3 regions of the Xanthomonas rydalmerensis genome follow, and region 2 is predicted to be linked to each of the others. Evidence: predicted binding sites of a transcription regulator. Region 2 holds the regulator's gene; each other region holds the start of a gene.
What was found. Region 2 encodes FliA, which starts transcription of late flagellar genes. Its sites were predicted from a motif close to TAAAGTTTNNCNNNCNNNGGCCGATAA; they were not measured.
Positions count from the first base shown of each region.

Region 1: the regulator FliA is predicted to act here: its motif matches at 3,634-3,660, upstream of QN245_RS02960 (GGDEF domain-containing protein).
Region 3: the regulator FliA is predicted to act here: its motif matches at 5,243-5,269, upstream of QN245_RS06785 (methyl-accepting chemotaxis protein).

Region 1 is NZ_CP126170.1:677,088-684,153, forward strand. It holds gene QN245_RS02950 (DUF808 family protein) at 106-852, shown strand; gene QN245_RS02955 (DUF808 domain-containing protein) at 982-1,878, shown strand; gene QN245_RS02960 (GGDEF domain-containing protein) at 1,974-3,578, opposite strand; gene QN245_RS02965 (ParB-like protein) at 4,056-4,682, shown strand; gene QN245_RS02970 (MgtC/SapB family protein) at 4,643-5,143, opposite strand; gene QN245_RS02975 (carbohydrate kinase family protein) at 5,235-6,161, opposite strand; gene QN245_RS02980 (Rossmann-fold NAD(P)-binding domain-containing protein) at 6,584-7,066, shown strand, end outside.
Region 2 is NZ_CP126170.1:2,597,892-2,604,957, reverse strand. It holds gene QN245_RS10945 (chemotaxis protein CheA) at 1-698, opposite strand, end outside; gene QN245_RS10940 (protein phosphatase CheZ) at 703-1,311, opposite strand; gene cheY (chemotaxis response regulator CheY) at 1,312-1,704, opposite strand; gene QN245_RS10930 (RNA polymerase sigma factor FliA) at 1,724-2,473, opposite strand; gene QN245_RS10925 (MinD/ParA family ATP-binding protein) at 2,470-3,354, opposite strand; gene flhF (flagellar biosynthesis GTPase FlhF) at 3,341-4,972, opposite strand; gene flhA (flagellar biosynthesis protein FlhA) at 5,149-7,066, opposite strand, start outside.
Region 3 is NZ_CP126170.1:1,654,979-1,662,044, reverse strand. It holds gene QN245_RS06790 (methyl-accepting chemotaxis protein) at 1-2,011, opposite strand, end outside; gene QN245_RS06785 (methyl-accepting chemotaxis protein) at 2,814-5,078, opposite strand; gene QN245_RS06780 (pectate lyase family protein) at 5,532-6,596, opposite strand; gene QN245_RS06775 (M1 family metallopeptidase) at 7,017-7,066, opposite strand, start outside.

The DNA.
Region 1 (7,066 bases), 1.9 Mb from region 2:
GCGGGGCTGGGCCGCAGGGTAGCCGAGTGCGGGTGATGCCGTGGCGCGCGGCGCCGCCACGCGATCTCGGTGAGAATGGCGCCGACCTTCCCAACAGGAACGCGCATGGCTCGCACCAGCCTGTTCACCTTGCTTGGTGCGCTGGCGTCCGCGCTGGACGAGACTGCGCGCCGGGCCCCGGCACAGGCGCGGGCGGTGGCCGCGGCGCCGATCGGGCGCGCCTGGTGGCTACTGGGCAAGGCGTTCGGGCGCGCGCTGTTGGGCAAGCTGGCGCTGGTGCCGGCGTTGCTGGCGCTCTACGCCATGCTGCCGCCACTCTCGGTGTTCGGGACGCACGACAACGTCACGGATCGGCTGACGCTGGGGCTGTTGTGCTTGTGCGGGCTGTACCAGAGCTACGAAAGCCTGGAGTGGCTGGCGCGCTCCTGGCGCCGCCCGGCGGCCGATCCTGGTGCCGAAGACGACGCCCGGATCGCCGGGCTGCTCAAGGGCGCGATGCGGACCGATGTCGTCGTGTCGATCCAGTGCATCGTCGTGACCAGCCTGGTGCTGTCCATGCTGCCGTTTGCGTTTTCCGCGCTCGGCGTGGCGCTGATGGCCGTTGCGCTGGCACTGGCCATGTACACACCGGTCGCCGCGCTCGTCCTGCTCGCCGACCTGGGCCTGCGCGTGCACGGTGCGCGCGGTCGCGTCGCGGCGCTCGGGCGCGTCCTGTTGGCGCTGGCGCCGCGGCTGTTGCGTGGCCTGTCGCTGCTCGCTTTGGTTGTGTCGCTCGTGCTCGGCGCGGCGTCGGCGATCGGCGCGACACACGCATTGATCTTCCCGTCCTCGCCGGAAGGCCTCATCAAGTAGCGTTACGTCAGGTTGTGCAGCGCGCGGGGCCGGTAATGGGATACACCCGGGCGGAGACCGATGCGGCCGGCAGCCCACCGCGTGCCGGAATCGGCGAGAATCGCCGCTCATCCCGAATGGAATCCCCGCATGGCCGGCGCCAGCCTGTTCACCCTGCTCGACGACATCGCCACCCTGCTCGACGACGTGTCGCTGCTGACCAAGGTCGCGGCCAAGAAGACCGCCGGTGTGCTCGGCGACGACCTGGCGCTGAACGCGCAGCAGGTGACCGGGGTGAACGCCGACCGCGAACTGCCGGTGGTGTGGGCGGTGGCAAAGGGTTCGCTGCTCAACAAGGCGATCCTGGTGCCGGCGGCGCTGGCGATCAGCGCGTGGCTGCCGTGGGCGATCACCCCGCTGATGATGATCGGCGGCGCGTTCCTGTGCTTCGAGGGCGTGGAGAAGCTGGCGCACCGCTTCCTGCATTCGAAGGAAGAGGATGCGGAACGTCACGCGCAAAAGGTGCAGGCCCTGGCCGACCAGCAGGTGGACGTGGTGGCGCTGGAGAAGGACAAGGTCAAGGGCGCGATCCGCACCGACTTCATCCTCTCGGCGGAGATCATCGTGCTGTCGCTGGGCGTGGTTGCCGGCGTGCCGTTCGTGCAGCAGCTCGCGGTGCTGGTGGCGATCGCGCTGGCGATGACCGCCGGCGTCTACGGCCTAGTCGCCGGCATCGTCAAGCTCGACGACCTGGGCCTGTACCTGAGCCGCAAGGGCGCCGCCGCCGCGACCATCGGCCGCGGCATCCTGTGGCTGGCGCCGTGGTTGATGCGCACCCTGTCGGTCGCCGGCACCGCGGCGATGTTCCTGGTCGGCGGCGGCATCCTGGTGCACAGCATCGGTCCGCTGCATCACGCCATCGAGGGCATCGCCCCGAGCGGCGGCCTGGGCAGCCTGGTGCTTGCGTTGGGCAATGCCGTGGTGGGAATCGTGGCCGGCGCCATGGTGCTGGCCGTGGTGTTGGGCATCAAGAAAGTTCGGGAGTAGGGATTGGAGATTGGGGATTCGTAACAGCTGGCCAAGCGCGCCGCTCTGCCAATCCCCAATCCCGACTCCCGAATCCCGCGCCGGCCACGCCGGCGCTAATCGGCCGAAACCACCCGGTTCTTGCCGGCCTTCTTGGCCTCGTACAGCGCACGGTCGGCGCGGCGGATCAGCGCGTCCTGCGCTTCGCCGGGCTGGCGCAGGGCGACGCCGGCGCTGAAGCTGACGAACACGCGCTGGTCCTCGTGCACCACCGCGCGCTGGGCCAGGGCGCGCTGCACCCGGGTCACCGCCGCGCTGGCCTCGAAGATCGTGCAGTCCGGCATCAGCAGCAGGAATTCCTCGCCGCCGAAGCGGGCGATGGCGTCGCTGGCGCGCAACGTGGTGCGTGCCACTTCCACCACGTGGCGCAGCGCGCTGTCGCCGCCGGGGTGGCCGTAGGTCGCGTTGAGCTGGCGGAAATCGTCCAGGTCCAGCATCGCCACGCACAACGGCTGCGCGCTGCGCTCGGTGCGCACCAGTTCGCGCGCGAACAGGTCCTCCAGGCCGCGGCGGTTGAGCGCGCCGGTGAGCTGGTCGACGCGCACCAGGCCGCTGACGTCCTGCAGTTCCTGCTCCAGGCGCAGGATGCGCTGTTCGGCCGCGTCCACTTCCTGGCGCGCGGCGATCAGGTGGTCGCGCGCGCGCAGCGCCTGCTCCTGCACGTGGCCGGTGTCCTGCAGCACTTCCTGCAGCAGGCGGTTGAGGTCGGCGATGCTGCGCGCGTCGCGGATGGTCTGCGAGTAGTCGGCGATGCGGTCGTGGAATTCGCCGGTGCTGGCGGCCATGCCGTCCAGGTCCGCGACGAAGGTCAGCATCAGCTCCTTCATGGCGTTCTTGGACTCGGCGATGCCCTGCTTGAGCAGCCCCTGCTTGTAGATCACCTCGCGCAGGCTGCCGCGTGCCTCCTCGATCGAGTAGCGGTCCAGCGGCCCGGCGATCAGGTCGCGCACCACCGCGATCTGGCCCTGCAGCCAACTGGTGTCTTCGAGCAGTTCGCCGACATTCTCCAGCAGCAGGTCGAACAGGCTCAGCAACAGCGCCTGTTGCTCCTGGCCGTCGTTGGCGCGCAACGCGATCTGGTGGCACAACTCGCGTACCTGCTGCGCCACCGGTTCCAGCGGTTGCCCGGGGCGCCACTGGCGCAGCGCCTCGCCGCTGGCCTCGGCCTCGCCGGCCAGCTCGGGCAGGGTGTGCAGCAGCGCCGCCAGCGCGCCGGCCACGGTCTGCCGCAGCAGGTCGCGCAGGCGCTCGCTGTCGCTGGGCCCGGCCAGCGGGTCTTCGATGTCGATGGTGCGAATGTACTTGTCGATCAGCTGGCGCAGCGCGCGGCCATAGCTGGGCCAGTCGCCGCTGCTCGCTGCCGATTGCAGGCGCCGGCCCATGTCGCCCAGTTCGCCATGCAACGAGGCCATGCCATCGGCGAAGGCGCCGAGCAGGCCTTGCGGCTCGTGCGCCTGCTGGAACAGGCGGATCAGCGCGGCGGTGGCGGCGGCCGGGTCGGTTGCGCCCGCCACAGGCGCCATCGCGTGGCCGTGCTTGTGCCCATGGCCATGCGCGCGCGCCGGCAGCGTCGCGGCCGCCGTCGACGCCGGCTCGCGCCGACGTGGCGACAGCAGTTTGCGCAGTCCGCTGATGGGCGGCTCGTCGCGTTGGTCCGACATGCCGGCCGGCTCCTCCCCAGTCAATGCGCCGCCCATGCTGGCGCTCAGGCTCTGGATATCGGCGCCGGCGGCGCGCGCTTGAGCGGGCGGGTGGTGGGTCTGTGAAGAAGACTCCATTGCGGTCGTACCCTCACCCCCAGCCCCTCTCCCGGGGGGAGAGGGGAGTATGTGCTCAGGCGGCGTGGTCGCCCGTCCCTTCTCCCTTCGGGAGAAGGTGCCCCGAAGGGGCGGATGAGGGTCGGGTGGCTAGGGAGGCGTCTGGGGAAGAGGTTCCCTAGCTGTCGCACCCTCACCCCCGGCCCCTCCCCCGAAAAGGGGGCCGTGGTCCCGGAGGGAGAGGGGAGCAAGCCTGGCTTGCCGAAAGATCGCCGCGTGTCCGGACGCCGTGCAAGACGCGCACGGCACTGGCACTCTGGCGGCTGCGCCTACCGCAGCGTCGACAGCGCTACACGCCCCCCACCTCCACCGAGACCGAGCATGGCCGATTCCCGCGAACCGCTGCTGCACCCTGTCCCGATCCTGTCCTTGCGCCCGACGCAGATGACCGTGGGCATGCGCGAGGTGAAGGAGAAGCGCAAGCGCTGGCGCGCACACGCCTCCAGGCACAAGCAGGCCGAGCTGCTCGGCAAGCACATGATCCCGGTGGTGCTGGGGCCGGACGGCAAGTACTACGTGGTGGACCATCACCACCTGGCGCGGGCGCTGCACGACGAAGGGGTGAAGGACATCCTGGTCACGGTGATCGCCGACCTCAGCGTCGTCGACAAGGCCGCGCTGTGGAGCGTGCTGGATCATCGCCGCTGGGCCTATCCCTACGACGCAAAGGGCGAGCGCCGCCCGTTCAAGGACATGCCGACGTCGATCGCCGACCTGAAGGACGATCCCTACCGCAGCCTCGCCGGCGAGGTGCGCCGTGCGGGCGGCTATGCCAAGGACACCACCCCGTTCAGCGAATTCCTGTGGGCCGACCTGTTCCGCCGCCGGTTGCGGCGCCGCGACATCAAGGACGACTTCGCACGCGCCATGGAGACCGCGCTCGCGCTCGCCAAGAGCAGGGAGGCGAGCTACTTGCCCGGCTGGTGCGGGCCGTCGTCCGACGACTGATCGGTGGCCGCGGCATGGTGCGGCTTGCCGCCCAGGAGCCCGTGCAAGGCGCGTTCGACGCGGCCGCCAACCAACAGGATGACGAAGGCGATGGCCAGGGACACGGCCACGATCTGCCACTGGCCGGCGCCGCACATGATGCCGATGCAGGCGGTGAGCCAGACGCAGGCGGCGCTGGTCAGGCCATGCACCCGGACGTGTTTCTGGGCGTGATAGATGACGCCGGCACCGAGGAAGCCGATGCCGGTCAGGATGCCCTGGATGACGCGGCTGCCGGCGTCGGTGAAGCCGCCCTTGCCGAGCGGGTCGGCCAGCAGCACCACCATCGCGGTGGCCAGGCCGACCAGTCCCAGCGTGCGGATCCCGATCGGTTTGCCGTGCAGGTCGCGGTTCAACCCGATCGCCGCGCCGGCGAGGGCGGCGCTTCCCAGGCGCACGGCGATGTCGGACAGCTCGATCAAGGCAGGTCTCCTGGTGGATGTGGCGCCGTGGGCGGCCGGCCCATCATAGGAAACCCGGCCGCGCGCATGTCGTGTGTGCCGTGGGTCGGCTTCAGAGCGCGGCGCGGACCTCGTCCAGGCTCGGTGGGTTGGCGCCGGCGCGAGTGCAGTTGATTGCCGCGGCGGCCACGCAGAACTGCAGCAGGCGCTCCAGCGCGGCCGGCTCGCTGCCCAGCGCCGCCAGCGCGGCCGGGTCGGGCAACTGCTGCAGCAGCGCCGCCTGGAAGCTGTCGCCGGCGCCGACCGTATCGGCCACCTGCACCACGCGGCCGCGCACGCGCGCCTCGCTGTCGCCGCGCCAGGCCACCGCGCCGTCGCCGCCCAGGGTCATCACCACCAGCGACGGCCCCTGCTGCAGCCAGCTGCGGGCGATGGCGAACGGATCCTGCTGCGGATACAGCAACTCGATGTCTTCCTGGCTGACCTTGACCACGTGCGCCAGCGCGATCCAGCGCGCCAGCCGCGCGCGCCATACCGCCATGTCCGGTTCCACCGTCGGCCGCACGTTCGGGTCCAGCGAGATCAGCCGCTGCCCGCGCTCGCGCTCGGCCAGCGCCTGGAAGGTGCTGGCGGTGGTCTCGGCGACCAGCGTGTAGGAGCCGAAATGCAGGCCGCCGACGCGCGCGTCCAGCGTCGGCAGGTCGGACTCGGTCAGTGCGCGGTCGGCGCAGCCGGTGCCGTAGAACGCGTAATTGGGCACGCCGTCGCCGTCGAGCGCGACCATCACCAGGGTGGTCGCCTCGCGTTTGTCGATGCAGTAGTCCAGGGCCACGCCTTCGCGTTCGAGGGTGGTGCGCAACTGGCGGCCGAGCGGGTCGGTGGACAGGCCGGTGAACAGCGCCGACGGCGCACCCAGGCGGGCCAGGCCGATCGCCACGTTGAACGGCGAACCGCCCTGGCGCGCGGTCATCCCGACCGAGGTGCCGGCGTAGCCGTCGATGAAGATGTCGTACAAGGCCTCTCCGCACACCACGAACATCGAACCGCTCCTCGTCAGGTTGCAGCGCGCCGGCCGGCGCGATGGGGCGGCTATTGTGGCGTACCTGCTGCGGCGCGGCGACCGTGCGGGAGCGGGCTGCTGGGCTGCCGTGTAGGGTGGCCGCCTGGATGGCGCTCGTACGTCATTTAGGGAGGAAGCCTGACTGGCGGCCGTACCCTTATCTAGGGAGGATGCCTGGCTTGCGGCCGTACCCTCATCCGCCCCTTCGGGGCACCTTCTCCCGAGGGGAGAAGGAACAGCCGCGCGCCATAGCCCCTCTCCCCCCGGGAGAGGGGTTGGGGTGAGGGTAGGGCGCGCAGCGCCTCGTTGACCCATGCCCGCCACACAAGCACCCCGACAGTACCTTCCCGCTCCGCCTGCGATAGTCGGAACTTCCCCCGCCTGTCTCCAAGGACATCCGCATGAAGATCCTGCTCGCCGGCGCCACCGGCCTGGTCGGCGGCCACGCGCTGACCCAGTTGCTGGCCGACCCGGCCTGCAGCGCAGTGATCGCACCGACCCGGCGCGCGCTGGAACTGGACCATCCCAAGCTGCACAACCCGGTGCTCGACTTCGACGCGCTGCCGGCGCAGGCGTCGTGGTGGCAGGTGCAGGCGGCGATCTGCGCGCTCGGCACCACGATGCGCCAGGCCGGTTCCCGCGAGGCGTTCCGTCGGGTCGATCACGACTACCCGCTGGCGATCGCGCGGCTGCTCCGCCAGCACGGCGCCGAGGCGTTCGCGCTCAACTCGGCGCTGAGAGCGGATCCGCAGTCCTGGGCGTTCTACAACCGGGTCAAGGGCGATCTGGAAAACGACCTGCGCGCGCTCGACTATCCATCGTTGACCCTGGTACGTCCCGGGCTGATCGGCGGCGAGCGTGCGCAACGGCGCCGCGGTGAACAC
Region 2 (7,066 bases):
TTGAGTCGGTTGCGCGAGAGCACCAGTTCGCCGATCAGGTTGACGATCGCGTCCAGGCGCTTGGTGTCCACACGCACGGTGTGTTCGGGTTCGGCGGCCTTGGCCGGGGCGGCCGCGGCCTTGGGCGCGGCGCTGGGCGCGCGCGGCGCCGGCTGCAGCGCCTGCGGCGTGGCCGTCGGCGGCGCATCGCCGTGCAACTGGTCCAGCAGCGCTTCGAATTCGTCGTCGCTGATCAGATCCCCCGCGGCCGCGGCGGTGGCCGCTGCGGGGGCGGGCGCCGGCGCGGCGCTCTTGGCCGGGGCCGGTGCCGGGGCGGCATCGCCGTGCGCGTCGAACTGCGCGATCAGTTCCGCTGGCGCACGCGGCGGCTCCTGGCCGCTGCCGAAGGCGTCGAGCATCGACTGCAGGTAGTCCAGCGACTGCTGCGCGGCGTCGAAGTGCCGCGCCTGCAGGGTGGCCTGGCCGGCGCGGGCCATGCCCAGGGTTTCCTCCGCGGCGTGGCACAGCTCGACCATGGCGTTGATCGCCAGGAAGCCGGCGCCGCCCTTGAGCGTGTGGAAGCCGCGGAACACGGCGTTGAGCTGGCCGCTGTCCTCGGGCGCCTGCTCCAGCGACACCAACTGCTCGCCGAGCCGGTCCAGGATCTCCTGGGCCTCGATGATGAAGTCGGCAGCGATGTCGTCGGGTACGGCGCTCATGGCATTACAGTCCCAGTCCGGACAGCAGGTCGTCGGCGTCGTTCTGCGACACGCCGTGGCGGTCCAGACCGGGCAGGGCCGGGCCGGCCAGGCTGCCGTCGGGTTTGCGTTCTTCCTTCGGCGGCAGACCCAGCGCGCCGAAGCCTTCGTGCACGCGGCGCACGATACCGGCGACGCGGCGGATGATCTGCCCGGTCAGGTCCTGGAAGCTCTGCGCCAGGGCCATTTCGGTGAGGTTGTGGCGGATCTTGTCGAGGATCTCGCCCTGGTCGCCGCTGAGGCCGCCGGCGGCGAGCTGGTTGGCCAGCGCGCGGCATTCCTCGGCCAGGTCCAGGGTGCGGTGGCTGGCCTGTTCGGTCATCTCCACCACGTGGTCCAGACGCGAGCAGGCGTCGTCCAGCTCGCCGGCCTCGCTGGGCACCACCGGCAGTTCGCCGAGCGCCTGACCCAGATCGCGCGCGAGCCGGCTCAGGCCCTGCATCATCGGCCGCGTGCGCCAGGCGGCGAGGGTGTCGATCTCCCTGCGCCAGCCGGCCTCGTCGCCGTTCTCCAGCGCGTCCAGCGCGCCTTGCAGGCGTTCGATCAGGGCGGTACGTTCGGCGGTGGCTTCCATTTAGGCGGTCGCTCCCAGGCGTTCGAAGATCTTGCCGAGCTTCTCCTGCAGCGTCTGCGCGGTGAACGGCTTGATGATGTAGCCGTTCACGCCGCACTGCGCGGCCTCGATGATCTGCTCGCGCTTGGCCTCGGCGGTGACCATCAGCACCGGCAGGTGCTTGAGCTTGTCGTCGGCGCGGATGTTGCGCAGCAGATCGATGCCGGTCATGCCGGGCATGTTCCAGTCGGTGACCACGAACTCGAACGGTGCCGAGCGCAGCGCGGCCAGGGCGCTGTTGCCGTCTTCGGCCTCGGCGGTGTTGGTGAAGCCCAGATCGCCGAGCAGATTCTTGACGATGCGCCGCATCGTCGAGAAATCGTCCACGATCAAAATCCGCATGTTCTTGTTCACCACTGACTCCTAAGGGTTCCTATTCTTCGTCTTCCAGACCGGCATCGGCGACACCGAACGCCTTCAGGCGTCCGCGCAACCGTACCGTGGCCTGGCCATGGATCTGACACACGCGCGACTCGCTGACCCCGAGTACCGCGCCGATTTCCTTGAGGTTCAATTCCTGCTCGTAGTACAGCGACAGCACCAACTGCTCGCGTTCGGGCAACTGCGCGATGGCCTTGCCCAGCTCGCGGCCGAATTCGCTGCGCTCGAGCATCTGCTGCGGATTGGGTCCGCCCTTGGCGATGGTATCCAGCTCGCCATGGTCCTCGATGCGCGACTCCAGGCTCAGCACCTGGCCGCGGGCGGCATCTTCCATCAAACGCAGGTATTCGGGAAGCGGCATGTCCATCGCCGCGGCCACTTCGTTGGCGGCGGCGGCGCGGCCGGTGCTCTGTTCGATCTTGCGGATCGCCGAGGCGGCGTCGCGGGCGCGGCGGTGCACCGAGCGCGGCACCCAGTCGCCGCGGCGGATCTCGTCGATCATCGAGCCGCGGATGCGGATCGAGGCGTAGGTCTCGAACGAGGCGCCCTGTTCGGCGTCGTAGCTGCGCGAAGCCTCGATCAGGCCGATCATGCCGGCCTGGATCAGGTCGTCGATCTCGACGCTGGCCGGCAGTCGCGCCGCCAGGTGATGGGCGATGCGCCGGACCAGGTCCGAGTGCTGGGCGATGTAGTCGTTGGCGCTGTTGCGCTGGACGGCGCGGTAGTGGGCGGCGGCGTTCATGCGGCCACCCCGCGCTGGATGATGCGTTCGACGAAGAACTCGACGTTGCCGCGTGGGGCGGTCGGCGCCTGCCAGCGCGCGGTGCGCCGGGCGATCTCGGCGATCGCCTGCGCCGACGGGCTGGACGGGTAGGCCTTGACCACCGGCTGCTGGCGCTGCACCGACAGGCGCAGCCAGTCGTCCTGCGGCACGCAGCCCAGGTAGTTCAGCGACACGTCGCCGAGGAACTTCTCGCAGACCCGGCTCAGTTTGTCGTACAGCAGGCGGCCTTCGTTGAGGTCGCGCACCATGTTGGCGACGATCTGCACCCGGTCCACGCCGCGCTCGCGCGAGAGGACCTTGATCAGGGCGTAGGCGTCGGTGATCGAGGCCGGCTCGTCGCAGACCACCACCACCGCGTCCTGCGCGGCCTGGCAGAAGGTCAGCACGCTGTCGGTGATGCCGGCGGCGGTGTCGACGATCATCACGTCCAGCTCGCGCTGCAGCTCGGAGAACACGTTGACCAGGCCCACGTGCTGGGCCGGCGGCAGCTCGGCCATGTAACGGCGGCCGGAGGCGGCGGGCACCACCATCAGCCCGTTGGGCATGTCGATCAGCACCTCTTCCAGGGTGCAGCGCCCGGCGACCAGGTCGGCCACGGTGAACTTGGGCGTCAGCCCCAGCAGCACGTCGACGTTGGCCAGGCCGAGGTCGGCGTCCAGCAGCAGGGTGCGCTTGCCCATGTCGGCCAGCGCCATGGACAGGTTGACCGAGATGTTGGTCTTGCCCACGCCGCCCTTGCCGCCGGTCACGGCGATGGTGCGCACCGGACCCAGCGGTTCGCTACGCGTCGCCGACAGGGGGAAGGCATTGGTCAGATTGACGTAGTCACGCGACGGCATGGGTCTGCTCCGGAGTACAGGGCTTATCGGCAGCGCGCCGCAAATCTTCAAGGCGCAATACCAGGCTGGCGGCGTTGGCGCGGTGCAGGTCGTCCGGCACGCGCTGTCCATCGGTCACCCAGGTGATGGGGAGGCGGTGGTCCACGACCACCGACAAGGCACTGCCGAACCGCCCGGTCTCGTCCAACTTGGTCATGATGACCCCCTGTGGGTCGGCGCCGGCGAACCGGCGCACCACCTCGTCCAGGTCGGAGAAATGGGCATTGGCAGGCAGTACCAGCAAGGATCGGACCACACGCGAGGCGCGCAGCCAGTGCAGCTGGGCGGCCAGGGCGCGGTCGCGCTGGCCCATGCCGGCGGTGTCGATCAGCACCAGCTTGTAGTCGGCCAGGCGCTCCAGCAGCTGCTGCAGCGCGGCGTCGCTGTCGGCCTCGTGCACGGCGATGCCGAGTTGGCGGCCGTAGCTGTGCAGCTGCTCGCGGCCGCCGACGCGGACCGTGTCGGTGGTCACCAGGGCCACGTCGCGGGCGGCATGGCGCTCCAGGAAGCGCGAGGCCAGCTTGGCGATGGTGGTGGTCTTGCCGGCACCGGTGGGGCCGATCAGGGCGATCACGCCGCCTTCCTCGATCGGGTCCAGCGGGGCGATCGGCAGGCGCTTGGACAGCAGGCCCAGCATCAGCCCGCGGCCGCGGTGCAGCTCCAGGTCGGCGGGGATCTGCATGACCACGTCGCGGGTGATGCCGCTGTCGAAGCCATAGTCGTCCATCAATTCCAGGGCCTGGGCGCGGACCGGCGAGCCGCGCAGGCGTTCGTCGGTGAGGCGGTTCATCTCGCGCTCGATCATCTGCCGCATCAGCGCCAGTTCGTCGCGCAGCTGCGTCAATTGTTCGTCGTTCTGCGGGGCCGGGAAGGTCGGCACCGCCGCCAGCGTCGCGGCCGCCGGGATTCCGGCAGTGGCCGGCGCGTCCGGCTTGGCCGCGCTCGGCGCAGGCACGGCCGGGGCCGGGCTCGCCACCGGGGTCAGCGCCACCGCGGCGACGTCGTCGCGCCAGGCCGGCATGGCCTCGGCGGCCGGCGCCGGGGCGGCGGCGAACGGGCTGGGCATGGGCACGCTGATCGGGGCGTTGCGGAACACGTCCTCGGGGATGCTGAAGTCGGCGCGGCCCGTGGCCGGTGCCGGGGCCTTGGCCGCTGCGGCCGGGCGCGCTGCGGCAGCCGGGGCGGCCGCAGCAGGCATGGCCGAGGCGGCCAGCGCCGCCGGCTGGGTCAGCGGCCGGGCTGCGGCAGCGGCCGGGGCGGTCGCCGCGGCGCCACCACGGCGCTCGCTGATCGCGGCCATCATCGCCATCGCCGGGCTGGCCGCGGCCTTATCGCTGCGGGCGGCGCGCGGCGCGGCAGCGGCCGGTGCCTGCGCCGCGGCGGCGCGTGGCGCCTCGTCCGGGCGCACCGAATCCAGCGCCCGCTGCACCAGGGCCTCGTCGTAATTGCTGGCGGCGACGATCTCGATGCCCTCGTCGGTACGCCGGTTGGACAGGATCACCGCATCCGGCCCGTGCTCGTCGCGCACCATCCGGAAGGCGGTGCGCATGTCGGGGGCGACAAAGCGTTTGATCTTCATGGGTGAGTGCCGGGATTCGGGATTGGGGAGTGGGGATTGGTTGCGGAGGCCGCCATGGCATGGCTGCTATCCGGTCGCCTTGCTCTGGTTGTGTTCGTTCGTGTCATTGCTGTCTCTCTCCGCGTGCCGGGCCCGCTGTTGCGACTCCCGAATCCCAAATCACCAATCCCCGCCAATCAGCTGATCGTGCCGACCAACTTCAGCCGCTTGTCCTCCGGCACTTCGCTGTAGGACAGGACCGACAGCGCGGGGACGCTGTGGCGGACCAGGCGGGCGAGGGCGGCGCGGACCTGCGCCGGCACCAGCACCACTGCCGGTTCGTTGCGCGCCTCCTGCTTGCTCACGCAGTCCGCCAGACTTTGGTGCAAGCGTTCGGCCAGTCCGGGTTCCAGCGCCGCGCCGTTGCCCTGGGTAGAGTCCTGCAAGACACGTTCCAATTGCGGGGCCAGGGTGAACACCGGCAGTTCCGGGGCCATGCCGGCGATCTCCTGGACGATGAACCGGCCCAGGGCGTTGCGTACGGCGGCGGTGAGCGCGCCGGGTTCCTGACTCTGCGGCGCGTGCTCGACCAGGGCCTCGACGATCTTGCGCAGCTGCCGCACCGGGATCTTCTCGATCAGCAGGTTCTGCAGCACCCGCACCACCACCGACAGCGGCAGCGCCTTGGGGGTGAGGTCCTCGACCAGCTTGGGCGCGCTCTTGGCCAGGGTCGCCAGCAGTTGCTGCACTTCCTCGTGGCCGAGCAGTTCCGGGGCATGTTCGCGGATCAGGTGCGAAAGGTGCGTGGCGATCACCGTGGCCGGGTCGACCACGGTGTAGCCCATGGTCTCGGCCTGGGCGCGCAGGTGCGGCTGGATCCAGGTCGCATCCAGGCCGAACGCCGGATCCTTGCCGGCGATGCCGTCGATCTTGCCGAGCGCGCCGCCCGGGTCCAGCGCCAGTTCGCGGTCCGGGTGGATGTCGGCGGTGGCCACCGGCACCCCGTGCACCAGCAGGCGGTAGGCGTTGGCGGGCAGTTCCAGGTTGTCGCGGATGTGTACCGGCGGCACCAGGAAGCCGATGTCCTGGGTCAGCTTGCGGCGTACGCCCTTGATGCGTGCCATCAGCTCGCCGCCCTGGGCCTTGTCCACCAGCGGGATCAGCCGGTAGCCGACCTCCAGGCCCAGCGGGTCGATCGGACGCAGTTCGTCCCAGCCCAGTTCGGCATTGGCCTGGGCCGCGGCCGCCGCCTGCGGCGCCGCCTCGGCGGCGGCCGGGGTCGGCTGCAGGCTGCGCTTCCACATCTTCCAGGCCAGCAGGCCCAGGATCAGCGCCAGCGTCAAGAAAGCGACGTTGGGCATGCCCGGGATCAGGCCGACCAGGCCCATGATCGCCGCGGCCACCGCCAGCGCCTTATGCTGGCCGAACACCTGGCCCATCATCGACGCGCCCATGTCCTGCGAGCGCGAGGCGCGGGTGACCAGCATCGCCACCGCCGAGGACACCAGCAGCGCCGGCAACTGCGCGACCAGGCCGTCGCCGATCGACAGCAGGGTGTAGGTGGAGGCGGCCTGTCCCACCGGCATGCCATGCTGCAGCACGCCGACCGCCATGCCGCCGATCAGGTTGATGAACAGGATCAGGATGCCGGCGATGGCGTCGCCGCGGATGAACTTGCTGGCGCCGTCCATCGAGCCGTAGAAGTCCGCTTCCTCGCGCACTTCCTCGCGGCGGGCCTTGGCTTCCTCGCGGGTCAGCAGGCCGGCGTTGAGGTCGGCGTCGATCGCCATCTGCTTGCCGGGCATGGCGTCGAGGATGAAGCGCGCGGTCACTTCCGACACGCGCCCGGCGCCCTTGGTGATGACCACGAAGTTGATGATGGTCAGGATCGCGAACACCACGATGCCGACCGCATAGTTGCCGCCGATCACGAATTCGCCGAAGGCCTCGATCACCTTGCCGGCGGCGCCGTGGCCGTCCTGGCCGTTGATCAGGATCACGCGGGTGGAGGCCACGTTCAGCGCCAGGCGCAGCATCGTGGTCATCAGCAGCACGATCGGGAAGATGCTGAACTCCAGCGGCCGCTTTACGTACACCACCGCCAGCAGCACCATC
Region 3 (7,066 bases), 940 kb from region 2:
CTTCCACCAGCGCCGCGTTCTGCTGCGTGCTCTCGTCCATCTGCGTCACGGTCTGGTTGACCTGTTCGATGCCGGCGGACTGTTCCTGCGACGCGGCCGAGATCTCGCCCATGATGTCGGTGACGCGCTGCACCGATGCGACGATCTCCTGCATGGTGCTGCCGGCCTGGTCGACCAGCGCCGAGCCTTCGGCGACGCGGCTCACCGAGTCGTCGATCAGGCCCTTGATCTCCTTGGCGGCATTGGCCGAGCGCTGCGCAAGGGTGCGCACTTCGCTTGCGACCACGGCAAAGCCGCGGCCCTGCTCGCCCGCACGTGCCGCTTCCACTGCGGCGTTGAGCGCCAGGATATTGGTCTGGAAGGCGATACCGTCGATCACGCCGATGATGTCGGCGATCTTCTTCGACGACGCTTCGATGCCGCTCATGGTGGCGACCACCTGACCCACCACCGCCCCGCCCTGCGAAGCGACCGACGCCGCGCCGCTGGCGAGCTGGTTGGCCTGGCGCGCATGCTCGGCGTTCTGCCTGACGGTGGAGGTCAACTCTTCCATCGACGCCGCGGTTTCCTCCAGGCTGGCGGCCTGCTGCTCGGTGCGGCGCGACAGGTCGTCGTTGCCGGTGGCGATCTCGCTGGCGGCAGCATTGATGCTGATGGCGGCGTTCTGGATGCGGCCGACGATGCCGGTCAGCTGGTCGGCGGTGGCGTTGGCGTCGTCGCGCATGGTCGCAAACACGCCATGGAACTCGCCGTCCATGCGCGCGGTCAGGTCGCCCGCGGCAATGGCCTGCAGCAACGCCGACAGCTTGCCCAAGTTGCGGTCACTGACCTCCATCATCGCGTTGAGGTCCTGCACCATCAGCCGGAAGTCGTACTGGAAGTGCGCGGCATCGCCACGGGCGCTGAAGTCGCCGGCGGCGGCAGCGGCGGCCAGGCGCTTGATCTCGGTGTTGATCGCCAGCAGGCTGGCCTTGGCCGCGTCCATCGATTCGTGCAGCACCGCACGGCTGCCGGGCAGGCGCCGGGCGTCGCGGCGCAGGTCGCCGTTAGCGTATTGGTTGAGGATCTCGACCGCCTCGACGATGGCGTCCAGGTGCTCGAACATCATGGTGTTGATGCCCTTGCTCAGCTCGCCATAGACGCCGGGGAAGTCCTGCGGCATGCGGTGACTGATGTCCTTGTCGGCGTGCAACTCGATCATCAGCGTGGTTTCGCGGGAGAAGCGCTGCAGCTGGTGCTGCATGCGGCCCATCGCCAGCAGCAGGCGGCCGGGCTCGTCGCGCGCATCGGTGACCACGTCGTTGTCCAGGCGGCCGTCGGCGATGGCCTCGGCGGCGCGGGTGGCGCGGGCCAGCGGCACGGTGAGGCTGCGGGTGATCATCCACGCCAGCAGGCTGCTGACCAGCACCACGGCCAAGCCGCCGGCGATGAGCATCGCGCGCCCACGCGCCATCGCGGCCGTCGCGTCCGCGTAGGCTTCGCTGCTGCGCGTGGCCTGCAGATCGGCATAGCTGGCGATGGCGTCCTGCCATTTCTGCGTCAGCGGCGCGGACTCGGCCATCAGCAGGGCCAGCGCCTGGTCCGACTTGTCGTGCATGCCCAGATCCATGACCCGGTTGTTGACGTCCACGGTCATCTGCCGGGCGCGATCGACCTCTTCCAGCACGGCCTGGCTCTGCGCACCGCTGGGAATGGCGCCCGCCCGCTTGCGTGCCTCCTGGTAGCGCGCGCGTTGCTCGGCCACGATCTTGGAGAAGCGGACGTTGTCCTCTTGCGAGGTCGGCAACACGATGTTGCGGACATTGATGGCCACGACCGAACTGGCGTTGAGCATGTCGCTGGACGCGCGGATGGCGGCGATGTTGCGGTTGACGATGCCGTCCAGTCGCTCGCGCGCCTGGAACAGGGTCAGCAGCCCGGCGACGACCAGCGCCGAGGACAACAGGATAAGGATGCCGAATGCGGTGGCGAGCCGGGCGCCAACGTTGTAGCGCTGAAGGAATGCAATCATGGAAGAGGCCTGTTTGGGGGAATGGCTGGGGCAATGGAGCGGCCGGGACCACGCGCACCGACCAGCCGCCGGTGCGTGCGCCCGAATGGAACCGGGATGAAGAGAGCGTGAAAAAGCGTTTTGAATCAAACGCTTGATGACGCGTCCCGCTCAATGTGCGGGCGGTGTAACGGCTTCCCGCGGAGAGACTTGAGAGGCGATTGCGGAGAATTTATTGAACAGCCTCAGGCAGATGACGGATGTGTCGAAGGCGCATTCGCGCAGCGGCCGGATCGGCCGTTTTGCGTGAAAGATGCGTGCATGCAGGGTTACAAATGCCGGCATGGCACTTGCTTGCGATGAAAGGGCGAGAGGTGGAAAAACTTTCCGTTGGCCGCGGTGCGCGGCATGCCAAACGCGCGCGACGCCGACAAGAAGTGCGATCGCAGTCGCGTCGCAGCATCGACAGGAAGAGATGGGGCATGCAATGACGCGCGGATACGGTCGTGCAAGCGGCACATGCCCCTTTGCACGAAAGCGCACGCACGCGGCAGCGGCGAACATGACGCAGGTCAGCAACACGCTATGCGGCGATACGTACGCGTGAGCGTGGCGGTGTTGAGGGCGGCACACGGTGCCGCGCGCACGTGGGGTGCGGCTTTCTCAGGAGCGCAGGCGCCGCGCCCCTGCAGGCACGGCATCATCGACTGCAACAGCAAACGCCTGGATCAGCGCGCCGTGGCGCCGGCAGCAGCGTGGCTGCCGGCCGTGTGGAGCGGGCGGCGCGTTGCGCCACGCCGCCCGATGCAGCACAACCTCTGGATCAGAACTCCTGCCAATCCTTGTCCGAAGCCAACGCCAGCGCCGCGGCGGGCTGCGCCGCACGCCGCGCCGGTGCGGCATTCGCCACCACCGGACGGACACTGCGCTTGCCTGCGGGTGCCGCGTTGGCGTGATGACGCGGTGCGTGCACCAACGGCGCGGCCGCCGAGGCGTCCAGCTTGAACAGCGCCACCGCCTGGCTCAGTTCCACCGCCTGCTGCTCCATCGAACGCGCCGCCGCACTGGCCTCTTCCACCAAGGCCGCGTTCTGCTGCGTGCTCTCGTCCATCTGCGTCACGGTCTGGTTGACCTGTTCGATGCCGGCCGACTGCTCCTGCGACGCAGCCGAGATCTCGCCCATGATGTCGGTGACGCGCTGCACCGAGGTCACGATCTCGGTCATGGTCTTGCCGGCCTGATCGACCAGGGCCGAGCCTTCGGCCACACGGCTCACCGAGTCGTCGATCAGGCTCTTGATCTCCTTGGCGGCACTGGCCGAGCGCTGCGCCAAGGTGCGCACCTCGCTGGCGACCACGGCGAAACCGCGGCCCTGGTCGCCGGCACGCGCCGCTTCCACCGCCGCGTTGAGCGCGAGGATGTTGGTCTGGAAGGCGATGCCGTCGATCACAGAGATGATGTCGCCGATCTTCTTCGAGGAGGCTTCGATGCCGCTCATGGTGGTCACCACCTCACCGACCACGCTGCCGCCCTGCGCGGCGACCGAGGCCGCGCCGGCCGCCAGCTGATTGGCCTGGCGCGCGTGCTCGGCGTTCTGGCGGACGGTGGAGGTCAGCTCCTCCATCGAGGCGGCGGTCTCTTCCAGGCTGGCGGCCTGCTGCTCGGTGCGGCGCGACAGGTCGTCGTTGCCGGCGGCGATCTCGGTGGCCGCGGCATTGATCGACACCGCCGAGTGCTTGATGCGGCCGACGATGCCGGCCAGTTGTTCGGCGGTGGCATTGGCGTCGTCGCGCATCTGTGCGAACACGCCGCGGAAATCGCCGTGCATGCGTGCGGTCAGGTCGCCTGCGGCGATCGCCTGCAGCAGCGTGGACAGCGCCTGCAAGTTGCCGTCGGCGGTGGCCATCAGTTGGTTCAGGCTCTCCACCATCACCCGGAAGTCGTACTGGAAGCGCTCGGCGTCGCCACGCGCGCTGAAGTCGCCGTCGGCGGCCGAGGTGGCCAGTTGCTTGATCTGCCCGTTCATCGCCGACAGGTTGGCCTTGACCTCGTCCATGGTCTGGCTCAACACCGCTTCCTCGCCGGGCAGGCGGTCCATGTCCTGCGACAGGTCGCCGATCGCATAGCGGCCCATGATCTGCGCAAGGCGCGTCTTGACCGCCAGGTGCGAGGCCACCAGCGCATTGGTCTCGGCCGCCATGCGCCCGTAGTCGCCGGGGAACGCCTCTGCGTCGATGCGATGGCTGACTTCGCCGGCGTCGTGGCGCTTGGCCATCTCCAGTTGCGCACCGATCAGGTTACTGACCTGCTGCTGCATGCCCTGCATCGCGACCAGCAGGCGGCCGGTCTCGTCGCGGGCGTCGGTGCGCACGTCGTTGTCCAGCTTGCCGCTGGCGATGGCCTCGGCGACGCGGGTGGCGCGGGTCAGCGGCAGGGTCAGGCTGCGGGTGATCAGCCAGGCCAGCAGGCCGCTGACGAGCACCACGATGGCGCCGCCTGCGATCAACAAGGCACGGCCGCGATCCATGGCTGCTTCGGCGCTCGCATATGCCTGAGCGCCCTGTTCGCGCTGCCGGTTCGCATAGACGTTGAGCGCCTCCTGCCATCGCTGGGTGGCCGGCGCGGCCTGGGCAATCAGCACCTTCAGCGCCTCGGCGTCCTTGTCCTGCATGCCCAGATCCAGCACCTCCTGGTTGGCGACCCGCGTCCGCGCGTAGGCATCGTCGATCGCCTTGCGCATCTGCGCGCCGACAGCATTGGTGACCGGAATCGCGTAGAGCTTGTCGTGGATCTCGCCGTAGTAGCGGCGCTGCTCGTCGACGACCTTGGCGAAGCGCTCGTTCTCCTCACGCGTGGTTGGCAGCACGATGTTGCGCAGATTGATCGCGATCAACGCGCTGGCGTTGCGCATTTCGCCGGTGTAATCGAGGATCTGCATGCGCCGATTGACGATGGTATCCATCATGTCGCGTGACTGTTTCAACGTCAGCAGGCCGGCGCCGACGAGGGCGCAGGACAGCAGGATAAGGACGCCGAAGGCGGACGCGAGCCGCGTCCCGACGTTGTAGCGCTGCAGGAAACCGATCATGGATGGGGTACCGAGTGAGAATGGGGGGAGCCCCGCGTCACGACCTGGGATCGCGCACGACACTGCCAGGCGGAAGGCCTGGGACGCGATGCGACGGAGAAGAAGACGAAGACACTTCCAGCACCGACCGCCTCGGGGATGTCACGTGCGGGGACTCGCTTTATGTAGCGGCGGCCGCCCGCGATTCTTGATGCGTAACTGAGCACACTTTTTGAAGCCCCTCAGCATCGTGACCGCGGCGTGTACGGCAGCACCCGCAGTCGCTCAATAGCGTCAAATCCATGTGAAACAATCTACCCATAGCGCTCCCAGGCTAAGAGCGCAGCGCCGAACGCACCGTTTTGGGGCTTTCGCGCCGCAGCCTATAAATGCCGCAAACGGCACACATTGTGTGACGGATATATAACAGGACCACGACTGCCTCCGCACCCCGGCATGCGGAGGCAGCGCGTCTCATTCGGCCAGGTTGGTGCCGGCGCCCGCGGTGGCGATGACCTTGGCCTTGACCTGCGCGGCGGGGATCGCCGTGTACAGATAGCCCAGCGGCTCCGGATAGGTCTTGGACGAGATCCAGGTGGTGGCGTTGGCGTAGGGCTTGCTGGTGCTCTCCGGTGCGGTCCAGCTGATGCCGCTGCCGACGTAGTTGTTGATCAGGTCCCAGTAGCCGATCTCGCTGCTGTCGCGCGAGGTGACCGGGTTCTTGATGTTCTCGAAGTAGTTGGCTTCGATCAGCGCCACCCCACCCATGCGCACGTTGATGCCGGAGGTGAAGACGTTGTTGAAGTAGTTGTTGTAGATGTGGCTCAGCCCGCGCCGCTGCAGCGGCAGGCGCGATTCCACGTTCTCGAAGCGGTTGTGGTGGTAGGTGGTGCGCGCGGCGGCGTTCTGGGTGTCGCTGTCGCTGTAGCCGTTGAGCGCGACCTTCTGGTAGTCGTGGATGTAGTTGTACGACACGGTGACGTGGTTGACGCCCTTCTTCATGTCGATGCCGCCATCGAAGGACGCGTCGCCGGCGCCGGGGCACTTGGTCAGCGAGGCGAAGATGGTGTTGTGGTCCACCCAGATGTTGGACGGCTGGCCGCTGGAATTGCCTTCCAGCGAAATCGAATCGGCATCCTCGCCACCCGGCAGCAGGCCGATGGTCATGTTGCGGATGATGACGTTGTGCGCGTTGCCGACCACGCGCACGCCGAAGTTGGCCGAGGACCCGTTGGCGCCCTTGATGGTGATGTCGCGCTTGTTCTTGATCTGCACGGTCTTGGCCGGCAGCTTCCATTGCGTGCACACGTCGGTGATGCCGGCGTAGTTGAAGGTGCCGGTGTAGTTGAGCACCAGGCCGCCGGAACCGGCGTAGTTGTCGATCGCCGCCTGCATCGCCTCCATCGTGGCGACGTTCACCGGAATGGCGGTGCCGCCGCCGGTGGTGTTGGCGCCGTAGCCGACCGGGCCGGCGAAGGCCGGGGTGGCGGCGACGGCCAGCGCGAGCGCCAGTGCGCCCATGCGGAATTGCTGCTGCATGATGTTTCTCCCATCTGTCGCGATGAGTGCAGGACGCATGGCAGTGCGCGCATGCGCCGGCACGGGGCGTGGGGGCCGGCGGCATTCTTGGAATGCGCGCTGTGGCCCACGCAATCGCCGCGATGCCGAACTGGAACCCCCCGCCCCGTTCGCCGCGTGGGACAGGACAAGCGGACACCCACGGTCCGCAGGAGACAGACAGCGACAGCCAGGGACAGGCTGTCTACACGCGCGCCGCGTTGGGCACAGGGCGTCGGCAATGACGGCGAACGCACGCGCATCGCACGCATCGGCATCGCCGCCGGGGCACTGCATCGGGGACAAGCCCACGCCGGCGGCACGCAGCGGCGAATGTTGCGGCCGCAGCACGTTTGCGCGGGCCATCCGACGCCGACGACGGCGCGGATGGCCGCGGCGCGATCAGCTCACCGTATCGAGGCGGTTGTCGCTGCGGTCGGCGTCGGGCAGCA